2 linked regions of the Posidoniimonas polymericola genome follow. The protein of the gene in region 1 binds, or shares a complex with, the protein of each later gene. Links are inferred from orthologs where the notes say so. Each region holds a gene or a part of one and is shown in the gene's direction. Other genes may lie near its edges.

Region 1 (5,595 bases):
GGTGCGACAGGAGCCGCAGGTCGGTCGTCAGCAGCACCTGCGGCCGCTCGCGTCGACCGTCGTCGCGGATCAGTCCCTGCAGGGTAATCGGCTGCTTGCCGGGCGTGAGGGTCTCGACCTCAAAGCGGCGGACCTGGACCCAGCCGGGCCGCTCGATGCCGATCAGCCGGGGGCGGCGGATCTTGGCGGCGTGCACCGCGCAGCCCATCCGGCGGAGCTCTGCCTGGATCGCCCGCTCGAGCGAGCGGTCGCCGATCCAGTGGGTCCACTTGTCGAGCAGGTGTTTGATCATACAGGCATCGTAGCGCGACCGGCGCCGAGCGGCGACTCGCCCGGCCACGCCATGCCTAGGTGCGGTCGTAGTTGCCGATGGCGTACAGGTGGGTGTCGGTGCGGATGATCCATTCGTCGTCGACGATGGCGGGCGTCGCGTGGAACTCGCCGTCGAGCTGGTTCTCGTGCAGCACCTTACCGCCGGCGTCCAGGCAGGTCGCGACGCCCTCCTTGCTGAACGCGAAGCAGCAATCGCCCACCTGCAGCAGCGACGCCGAGTAGTTGCCGCCGAGCCGCTTCTTCCAGAGCAGCTTCCCCGAATTGGCATCCAGGCACTGGAAGATCCCCTGGTCGCTGACCATCAGCAGCCGCCCCGCCATCAGCAGCGGCGAGGGCTGGTGGGGCGCCTGACGCTTGTACCGCCACCGCACCTGGTCGTCGTCGAGCTTGCCGCTCTCTCCCAACGGCAGGGCGAGCACCTCGTCGCCGGCGAACCCGCTGCAGTAGTAAATAGTGCGGCCGTCGGTGACCGGCCGCGGCACCAGCGAGAAGCCGGCCCCGTGGTCGTACCGCCACAGCTCCTCCCCGTCGCTCGGCCGGTAGGCGACGATCCACTGGGCGCCCGGGGCCACGAGCTGCACCTGGCCCGCGTGCTCGACCGCCAGCGGGGTCGCAAACGACTTGAGCACATCGGGGTTGGTGGCCCGGAACGGGGGCCGGTCCTGGCGCCAGACCTCGTTGCCGGATACGGGGTCGAGGGCCACGACAAACTGCTGGTCGGCGCCGTCGCAGACCAGAATCAGCTTCCCCTCGCACATCACTGGCGAGCTGCCGGCCCCGACATAGTGCTCAACGACGTAGGCCTTTTTCCACAGCACCTCGGCGGTCTGAGCGTCGAGGCAGGCCGTGCCGTTGCGGCCGAAGTGGCAGATCAAGTGGTCTCCTGACAAGCAGCAGGTGGGCGACGCGTAGCTGTTCTGGGCGTGGATCTTCTCCGGGCTCTCGATATCGAACAGCCGCACGCGGTGGACAATCTCCCCAGAATCACGCGAGACGCACACCGCCGACAACGCGACGCGGTCCACCGCGACCGTGCCCTGCTCGCCCGGCACTTCGGGCCCCTGCTGCTCAGCGGTGGTGACCCAGATGTGGTCGCCCAACACCACCGGCGACGACCAACCTCTACCAGGCAGGGGAGTCTTCCACCGCACACCTTCGCCCTCGCCCCACGCGAGCGGCGCACGGGTTGTCCGCACGCGGCCCTGCCCGTCGGGGCCCCGGAACTGCGGCCAGAGCACCTCGGCTGCGCTCGGCCCGGTCAGAACGACGACCAGCAGCAGTGTTCCCAGAATTCGCATCGCGGACCCCATTCAAGAGTGTTCTCTGCGTCCCGCCACCGCGGCAAACACCGCCGGTGTGAACCTGGGCGCCTTATAACGCCCCGGGACCACCCGGGACAGCAACCGTTATCTTTGACTGACCGCCACAATGCCAGCTCCCCGAGCAGCAACCTTTGCCCGCTTGGAGCAACCGACAGGCCGCAAGCGAGTTCCTGCGAAAAGATGCCTGGTGTTATTGACAGTCTACCGTGACCACCATAAACTCACCGATTCCCCGCGACACGCTGGGGACACTGGTGCTGTTTGAGAATTGACGCTTTTGCACCCGCAGCGGCCCTCTGAAGGCGATTGCCCGTCAGTGGAGCGGCTCCGGCAGCTAAACCCGATAGGTACGACCCGGTGGCATCTAGTCAAGAAGTAATCCGGATCCGCATGGAAGCCTACGACCACGCGGCCCTCGATCAGAGCGCGGCGGAGATTGTCGATACGGCCAAGCGGACGAACTCCATTGTTCATGGCCCTATCCCGCTGCCGACGCGGATCGAGCGTTACACGGTCCTCCGTGGCCCGCACGTAGACAAGAAATCTCGCCAGCAGTTCGAGATCCGCACGCATAAGCGTCTGATCGACATCGTGCAGGCGACCGCCAAGACGATCGAGGCGCTCAATAAGCTGAGCCTCCCTGCTGGCGTCGATATCAAGATCAAGGCGACCACCGCCTAAGAGCGATAATACTGGCTCACGCGCAACCAACCGCCCGGCGGCTGATTGCGAGCCGACGCCCGACACCGGGCAACCGATTAAGCTTCGCGTTAAAGAACGTGATGAATTCGTAGCGAAGTGGGCAGCGGCCAACCGCCGCCCACCTACCAAGAACCCAAACTGATTCGAGCAACCATTCAAGCGTAAGCATGACTGGAAGCCTGGCGAGTAAGCCGGGGCCTGGGTCGCAAGCACTGCTAGCAACCCTTGCCGCGTGTCTCTGGCCGGCGACTTGACCTCAAATCAACTCAGACGACGGAAGGCGTGGCGGCATGGCCGGTACGGAACAAGCTATTGGGATTCTCGGCCGTAAGGTTGGGATGACCCAGGTGTTCGACGAATCGGGGGCGGTAGTCCCCGTCACGGTTGTTCAGGCTGGTCCCTGCAGCGTGCTGCAGGTTCGCACCCCCGAGCGTGACGGCTACCAGGGCGTGCAACTCGGGTACCTCGACAAGCCCCGCCGTCTTGCCCGTCGCAGTGAGAGAGGTCACGTCGCTAAGCTCGACAGCAAGCGGTCCAAAAAGCGTTCCGCCGCCGGCGTCGCCGTGGTCGAGAAGGCCGGCTGCGAGCCGAAGCGTTGGGTCCGCGAGTTCCGCGGCGAGCCGGTCGGCCTAGAAGTCGGCGGCCAAGTCACCGTTGACGCCTTCGGCGAGATCGAGGCGGTCGACGTCACCGCGACCAGCAAGGGACGCGGCTTCTCGGGCGCTATGAAGCGTCACAACTTCTCTGGCCAGCGCGCCACCCACGGCGTCAAGAAGTGCCACCGCCACCTCGGCGGCACCGGCTGCAGCGCCTACCCGAGCCGCCTGTTCAAGGGCGTCAAGATGCCGGGTCAGTACGGCGCCGCCCGCTGCACCATCCTCAACCAGAAGGTGGTGAGCGTCGACCCCGAGAACAACCTGATCGTCATCCGCGGAGCCGTCCCCGGCCCGAACGGCGGTTACGTAGCGATCCGCAAGACCAACATATTGTAAGAAAAGGCAACCGCAACGCCGCCGTGTCAGCCTTGTCGCTGACCCCCGGCCGCCTGCCGCTGACAGCAACCAATCATGCCAAAACTCACTGTCCACGATCGTAAGGGCAATAAGGTCGGCACCTTGAATCTCGAGGTCGAGGACTTCGCGCCCAGCATCAACAAGCAGCTGCTGCACGATGCGGTCGTGATGTACCAGGCCAACCTTCGCCAAGGCTCGCACCAGACCAAGAGCCGTGCCGACGTGTCCGGGACGACCAAGAAGCTGTACCGCCAAAAGGGCACCGGCAACGCCCGCGCCGGCAGCCGCCGCAGCGGCGTGCGTCGCGGCGGTGGCCACATCTTCGCGATTAAGCCGCGCGACTACTCGTACCGCCTGCCGAAGAAGGCCCTCAGGCTCGCCACCCGCATGGCGCTCGCCTCGAAGGTGCAGGACGACGAGCTGATCATCATCGACGACCTCAAGTTCGACGCTCCCAAGACCAAGGACATGGCCCAGGTCATCAAGAACCTTGGCTGCGACGGCGGCTCGCTGCTGGTCACGACCGCCGAGCACGACGCCAACGTCTACAAGAGCGCCCGCAACATCGCTAAGGTGAGCGTCTCCCGGGCGAGCGACCTCAACGCCCTGAATCTGCTTTCGTCTCGCCGGGTGCTGGTCACCAAGGCCGCCATCGAGGCCCTCAAGGCCAACGCCAGCAGCAACGGCAAGGCGAACACCACTACCGACGGTGAGGAGTAAAGCATGCCACGGCATATCCCGCAGACCACCTCGCTCACGCTCGAACCGCACCAGGTCATCCTGCGTCCGCTGGTTACCGAGAAGGGCGTGCACCGCTCGAGCCGCAACAACGCGTACTCCTTCGAGGTCAGCCGGCTGGCGACCAAGGAAGACATCCGTCGCGCGGTCGAGGCCCTGTTCGACGTGAAGGTCGAAAAGGTCGCGACCCAGAACCGCAAGGGCAAGCTGCGGCGGACCAAGTTCCGCCTCGGCCGCACCAGCGACTGGAAGAAGGCAATCGTGACGCTCAACGAAGAGCACCGCATCGACTTCTTCTAGGCCGCGCCGCACAACCAACAGCCAACCGACCAACACAAAAACTTGACAGCCGATAGCTGACAGCCGCACGCTGGCAGCCTACAGCCGAAAGCCTCGCCATCATGGGCATCCGAAAATACAAGCCGACCTCCGCCGGCCGCCGCAACGCGTCGGTGAGCGATTTCAAGGAGCTGACCAAGGGCGCCAAGCCCGAGAAGTCGCTGCTGCGTCCGCTCACCAAGACCGGTGGCCGCAACAACCAGGGCAAGATCACCTGCCGCCACCGCGGCGGCGGCCACAAGCGTCGGTACCGCCTGATCGACTTCCGTCGCAACAAGGACGGCATGCTGGCGACCGTCGACTCGATCCAGTACGACCCGAACCGCTCCGCCCGTATCGCCCTGCTGGTGTACGCGGACGGCGAGCGCCGGTACATCATCGCACCGCACGGCCTGAAGGCCGGCGACCAGGTCCAGAGCGGCCCGGACGCCCCGGCGGCGGTCGGCAACTGCCTGCCGCTCAGCAAGATCCCGCTGGCGACTCAGGTGTACAACGTCGAGCTGCAGGCCGGACGCGGCGGCGTGCTTTGCCGCTCGGCCGGGACCAGCGCCACGCTGATGGCCCGCGAGGCCGGTTGGGCACAGATCTCGCTGCCGAGCGGTGAGATCCGCCGTATCCCGTCGACCTGCCGGGCGACCATCGGCTCCACCAGCAACCCGGACCACAGCGCGGTCGAGCTCGGCAAGGCCGGTCGCCGCCGCTGGCTGGGTCGCCGCCCGCACGTCCGCGGCACGGCTATGAACCCGATCGACCACCCGCACGGTGGTGGCGAGGGCCGCACCAAGGGCGGTCGCCACCCCGTCAGTCCGACCGGCAAGAGCGCCAAGGGCGGCATGACCCGGCAGCGTCGCAAGGCGTCGAACAAGGCGATCGTCCGCCGCCGTAAGTCGCGTCGCTACGGCGTCCAGAAGCTCATTACCAAATAGCGTTAGACCCGCGGCCGGTGGGGCCCACCCCGGCTCCGACCCGACAGCACACCGTCACCAGCGAACAGCCAATTCATGAGTCGCTCCACCAAAAAAGGCCCGTACGTCGACCCAAAGCTCTACCTGAAGGTAGAGCGTCAGAACGACGTCGGCAGCAAGAACCCAATCACTACTTGGGCCCGCGCCTGCACGATTGTGCCTGAGTTTGTCGGCCACACGTTC
Region 2 (5,618 bases), on another replicon or contig:
ACTATTTTTGTCATACTAGAGCTATCTGAGAGTTCCCAAGCGAACTGATCGTGCGGGCCTGTTCTGGCCTGGCGGCGGGCGATAAGCAGCTTGGGCGCCCTCGATCCCTCCCCCCACCTACCGGCCCACGGTCTCACACCTCGGCCACCCCTCCACTCGTCCTGTTCAGGAGTGAAAATTCATCATGGCTGACGCGAGCAATCGCGGATCACGCAACGGCGTGCGCCCGCCCCATCACCGCCGCCCCAACCGAACTTCTAGCGGCGGCAGCGACAACAGCCGCTACATCGACCAAGAGCTGCTCCGCCGCCTCGACCGCGAAGAACCGCTGTCGCTGGCCGAAGAACTCGACAAGGCCGCCGAGCGGGTCCGCCGCGCCGGCCCGGCCCTGGGTAAAGCCAAGGAGCTCGACAGCAACATCCACGTTGCCGAGCTGCAGAAGCAGACCATGCCGTCCCTGATCGAGATCGCCAAGGGAGAGGGCATTGAGGACTGCGCCGGCCTGAAGAAGCAGGAGCTGATCTTCAAGATCCTGAAGTCGCGCGTCCGGCTCAACGGCCTGATGTTCGGCGAGGGGACCCTAGAGATCCTGCCGGACGGGTTCGGCTTCCTCCGCAGCCCGGACTACCACTACCTTTCCTGCCCGGACGACATCTACGTGTCGCCGAGCCAGATCCGGCGGTTCAACCTCCGCAACGGCAACACGGTGGCCGGCGCCATCCGCCCGCCCAAGGAGAACGAGCGGTACTTCGCCCTGCTGCGGGTCGAGACCATCAACGACGAGGACCCGAACATGCTGTCGCGGAAGGTCTCGTTCGACGACCTGACGGCGTGCCACCCGGGCGAGCGGATCCGCATGGAGACCACCCCCGAGGAGGTTGATATGCGGGTGGTCGACATGATCGTGCCGATCGGGTTCGGCCAGCGTGGCCTGATCGTCAGCCCGCCCCGCGCCGGCAAGACGATCCTGATGCAGAAGATGGCCCGTTCGGTGCTCACAAACTACCCGGACGCCTACGTGATCATGCTGCTCATCGACGAGCGGCCCGAAGAGGTCACGGACATGGAGCGAGAGGTTAAGGGCCCCAACTGCGAGGTCATCAGCAGCACCTTCGACGAGCCCGCCGCCCGCCACGTGCAGGTCAGCGAGATGGTCATCGAGAAGGCCAAGCGGATGGTCGAGTACGGCAAGGACGTCGTGATCTTCCTGGACAGCATCACCCGGCTGGCCCGGGCGTGGAACTCCGAGTGCCCGTCGAGCGGCAAGGTGCTGTCCGGCGGCATCGACGCCAACGCGATGCAGCGTCCCAAGCGGTTCTTCGGCTCGGCCCGCAAGGTCGAAGAGGGGGGCTCGCTGACGATTGTCGCGACCGCGCTGGTCGACACCGGCAGCCGGATGGACGAGGTGATCTTCGAGGAGTTCAAGGGGACCGGCAACCAGGAGATCATGCTGGACCGGGCGTTGGTCGACAAGCGGATCTGGCCGGCCATCGACATCAACCGCTCCGGCACCCGGCGGGAGGAGATGCTGATGGACCCCGAGGAGTACCGCCGGGTCTGCCTGCTGCGTCGGGTCATCAACGAGCTGGCCCCGGCCGATGCGATGGACATGCTCACCAAGCGGCTCCTCAAGACCGGCAGCAACGCCGAATTCTTGATGAGCATGAAGGAAGCCTAGCGATTCTAGATTTCAGATTGCGGATTGAGTCGCAAGCGAACTCCAGAATCCCCCTCCCCGGCAGGGGGAGGGGCTAGGGGAGGGGGTTCGCCCTACATCAAGAGACAGCGTGCAAAAGGGAGCTAGCCGCCGAAGCAACCATCCAATCGTTTGTTATTTCGGAAGGCGAGCTGCTGTCACTCGACCCAGCACTACCGGTTTGGCGATCGCTGCAGGCCATGACCGCGGTCGATGAACTGCAGGGCTACACCATCGACATGTGGGAATGCCTGCACGACTGGCTGCAGGTGGTGCACAGGATCAACTCCGCGGATGGCTACCACCCTGACTATCTGTCACACCTTGACTGGCTGACGCCTGGTGGGGAGGTCATGGTGCTACCGAGGTCAAGGGCGCGCGAGTTGGCGACTACGATCAGGAAGAAGTCGCCAGGCGCGGGTGCTCGGTCCGGCTTGTTCGAATGTTATGGAATACACCTCGATCAAGATCGAGAATTCGAAGCAGCTGGGTTGGATTTCCTATCCCGACAGGCAACGCACTGTCTGGCGCCCACAGACTCCGTGCTAATATCGGCCCTTGAGTCAGGCCAATCACCCTCAATAAGCCAATGAACGTCATTACCCCCGTGGACGCACCCGACAACTGCCGCTTCGCGATTGTGGTCGCCGAGTGGAACAAGTCGATCACCCAGAAGCTGCTCGACGGCGCCGTGGCGACCTTCGCCGAACGGGGCGTGGCCGAGGACGCAGTGGATGTCGCGTGGGTGCCGGGGGCCTGGGAGATCCCGGTAATCACCCAGCGGCTGGCGGACACCTGCCGGTACGCAGGGATCCTGACGCTGGGGGCGGTGATCAAGGGCGACACCGTGCACGACCACTGGATCAACGCCGGTGTGACGGACGGCCTGATGCGGATTGGCATTGAGCACAGCCTGCCGGTGCTGTTCGGCGTATTGACCTGCGAGACGCTGGAGCAGGCAATCCAGCGGGCGGGCGGGAGCGTCGGCAACAAGGGCTCGGAGTGCGCCGAGGCGGCCCTTCACATGGCCGGCTTGCTGGCGGCCCTCCCAACGCGATAATAAGGGATTGCCCGCCACGTCGGCGGGCACCGCGTCGCCCCCGACCCCCGCACTCGGCCCCCTAGGCCGGCCCCTTTCCTATGTCCGTCCGCAGCCGCAGCCGCGAGGTCGCCCTTCAGATCCTGTTCGAGGACGAGCACAACTCGCGCGACTCGGTCGCCGAGCTGAAGGACTTCCTGCACGGGCGACTCAACAACCCCGATGCCGAGGCGTTCGCCCAGACGCTGATTCTGGGGGTCCGCCGCAACCGCGGCGAGATCGACCAGGAGATCGAGCGGATCGCCCAGAACTGGTCGCTCACCCGGATGGCGGCGACCGACCGCAACGTGCTGCGTCTGGGGGCCTTCGAGATCCTGTACGGCGACACGCCCTTCAAGGTGGCGGTCAACGAGGCGGTCGACCTCGCCAAGCGGTTTGGCAGCGAGAACTCGGCGCCGTTCGTCAACGGCATCCTCGACAAGATGAAGAAGTAAGCACGCGGGGGCGCCACCCCTGGCGGGGTGGGCCGCTGTTGGCTTGCGGCCTTTACCCTCTTCCCACCGACAACTCCTACTCAACGACTGCAATGGGCCTATTCGACAACTTCAAGAAGGGACTCAAGAAGACCGGCGACCTCTTGAAGACCGACATCCGGGACCTCTTCAAGAGCGAGGGCCGGCTGGTCGACGAGGAGTTCCTGGAAGATATCCGCGCGATCCTCTTCAAGACCGACATGGGCTACGACTCGGTCGAGGCCCTGGTCGCCGAGATCGCCCAGCAGTTCCGCGCCCGCGTGGTGCACCGTGAGGACCTGGTCGGCGCGCTGAAGGTCAAGCTGAAGGAGCTGATGGCGCAGCCGGAGTCGCCGATCGAGTTCGCCGACAGCGGTCCCACGGTGGTGATGGTGTGCGGCGTCAACGGCGCCGGCAAGACCACCTCGATCGCCAAGCTGACCCACCTGTTCAAGAGCCACGGCAAGAGCGTGATCCTCGGCGCCGGCGACACGTTCCGCGCGGCGGCGGTCGAGCAGCTCACGATCTGGGCCGACCGCCTGGGCGCGCAGATCGTCACCGGCGAACCCCAGAGCCACCCGGCCAGCGTCGCGTACCGCGCAGCAGAGCAGGCCGCCAAGGACGGCATCGACGTCTGCATCGTCGACACCGCGGGCCGCCTGCAGACGCAGCGGAACCTGATGGACGAGCTGACGAAGATCCGCCAGTCGATCGGCAAGCCGGTGCCCGGCGCTCCCCACGAGACCCTCCTGGTGCTTGACGCCACGACCGGGCAAAACGGCATCAGCCAGGCGAACAGCTTCGCCGAGGCCGCCGGCTGCACCGGACTGGTGCTCGCCAAACTCGACGGCACCGCGAAGGGCGGCGTGGTGGTCGCGATCCGCCAGCAGCTCGGCCTGCCGGTCAAGTACATCGGCGTCGGCGAGAAGCACGAGGACCTGGCGCCCTTCGTGCCCGACGAGTTCGTCGAGGCCCTGTTCGCCGACGTGATGAGCGCCGACGCCTAGCCCGCCGCACGACCGCCACAACCGGCTGCACGGGCGCCACCGTCCGTGTTTGAGCGGCCCGGAACCCTTCGCTGCGCCGCGTTGCTGCGCGCCCGGAGCGAGGATTCCCCTCATTCCGCCAGAGATGCTAGCAGGCGGACTGGCCGGGGCTCCGATACTCCTCCTCTAGCCGGTCTCGATCCTGAATCCGACCCCCCTGACTGGCCGGCTCCCTCCCCGCTTTCCTACCCGCGGAGCTTCCAGCAATGCCCTCCTTCCCCCCTCGCCAGGTCGCCCTGGCGACCGGCCTGATTGCCCTAACCGGCGTTGGGGCCTCGGCGAGTGACATCGCCCAGCCTCGATCGGTGAGGCCGTCGTCGTTCCAGTACGAACGGTACTACTCCGACGAGACCTCCCCCAGCGACGCCGTGCCGGCCCCGACGCCAGCGCCCCCAAGCAACGCGGCGCCGATCACCCCGGTTCCGGTCGCCCCCCCCAGCGCGGCCGAACCGTGCGACACATGCGTGCCGCGCTCGTGCAGCCGCCGTGACAGTCAGCCGTGGTCGCTCGGCGAGGCGGTCTGCGGCTGCGACCCGTGGATGGAGATTGGCGGCTGGACCCAGCTCGGCTACCACAGCGACTACACGCCCCTCTCGCGGCCCGGGGCCGGCAACCAGGGGCTGTCGTTCAACGACATGCCGCACCGCCTGAACCTCCACCAGCAGTGGCTCTACTTTGAACGGGTGGCCGACGGCTCGTGCGGGCTCGACTTCGGGTTCCGCTTCGACGTGATGTACGGCTCCGACGCGCAGAAGACCCAGGCGTTTGGGAACCCGGGCGCCGCCAACCGCTATTTCGGCAGCTGGGACGCGTCGCTCGACCACGGCGAGTACGGCTGGGCGATGCCGCAGCTGTACGGCGAGGTCGCCTTCGGCGACTGGTCGGTGATCGCGGGCCACTTCTTCACCTTGGTTGGGTACGAGGTCGTGACCGCGCCGGACAACTTCTTCTACAGCCACTCGCTGACGATGTTCAACAGCGAGCCGTTCGCCCATACGGGCGTGTTGGCTACCTACAGCGGGCTCGATGGGGTGACGCTGTACGGTGGCTGGACCGCCGGCTGGGACACCGGCTTCGACCAGGCCAACGGCGGCAGCAACTACCTGGGCGGCTTTAGCGGCGACATCGGCGACGACATCACCGTGACGTACATCTCGACAATCGGCAACTTTGGCGCCCGGTCTTCGGGCGGCAGCGGCTACTCGCACAGCATCGTGCTGGACTTCACCCTGACCGACAGCCTGAATTATGTGCTGCAGAGCGACTACGTTGACTACGTCGACCAGAGCGGTGCGGGCCTGAGCGACGACCAGCTGGGGATCAAC

What was found. Proteins that work in one complex are often made in the same cells at the same time.
Region 2: the proteins of rpsJ (region 1) and nusB are in contact, whole or in part, in a solved structure (PDB 3D3B), measured with the Escherichia coli proteins. The link is inferred for Posidoniimonas polymericola from one-to-one orthologs.

The regions. Positions count from the first base shown.
Region 1 is NZ_SJPO01000009.1:31,817-37,411, forward strand. The notes cover bases 761-3,674. They hold rpsJ (30S ribosomal protein S10), read left to right. Parts: upstream 761-2,012; coding sequence 2,013-2,336; downstream 2,337-3,674. Other genes in these bases: Pla123a_RS17505 (outer membrane protein assembly factor BamB family protein), read right to left, coding at 761-1,631; rplC (50S ribosomal protein L3), read left to right, coding at 2,696-3,349; rplD (50S ribosomal protein L4), read left to right, coding at 3,425-3,674. In the rest of the region: Pla123a_RS17500 (hypothetical protein), read right to left, coding at 1-292; more of Pla123a_RS17505, read right to left, coding at 348-760; more of rplD, read left to right, coding at 3,675-4,090; rplW (50S ribosomal protein L23), read left to right, coding at 4,094-4,408; rplB (50S ribosomal protein L2), read left to right, coding at 4,510-5,373; rpsS (30S ribosomal protein S19), read left to right, coding at 5,449-5,595. UniProt on the Escherichia coli protein: Involved in the binding of tRNA to the ribosomes. Part of the processive rRNA transcription and antitermination complex (rrnTAC). The complex forms an RNA-chaperone ring around the RNA exit tunnel of RNA polymerase (RNAP).
Region 2 is NZ_SJPO01000006.1:259,631-265,248, forward strand. The notes cover bases 1,596-4,532. They hold nusB (transcription antitermination factor NusB), read left to right. Parts: upstream 1,596-2,836; coding sequence 2,837-3,229; downstream 3,230-4,532. Other genes in these bases: rho (transcription termination factor Rho), read left to right, coding at 1,596-1,678; ribH (6,7-dimethyl-8-ribityllumazine synthase), read left to right, coding at 2,286-2,756; ftsY (signal recognition particle-docking protein FtsY), read left to right, coding at 3,322-4,254; Pla123a_RS13820 (outer membrane beta-barrel protein), read left to right, coding at 4,500-4,532. In the rest of the region: more of rho, read left to right, coding at 185-1,595; more of Pla123a_RS13820, read left to right, coding at 4,533-5,618. UniProt on the Escherichia coli protein: Part of the processive rRNA transcription and antitermination complex (rrnTAC). The complex forms an RNA-chaperone ring around the RNA exit tunnel of RNA polymerase (RNAP).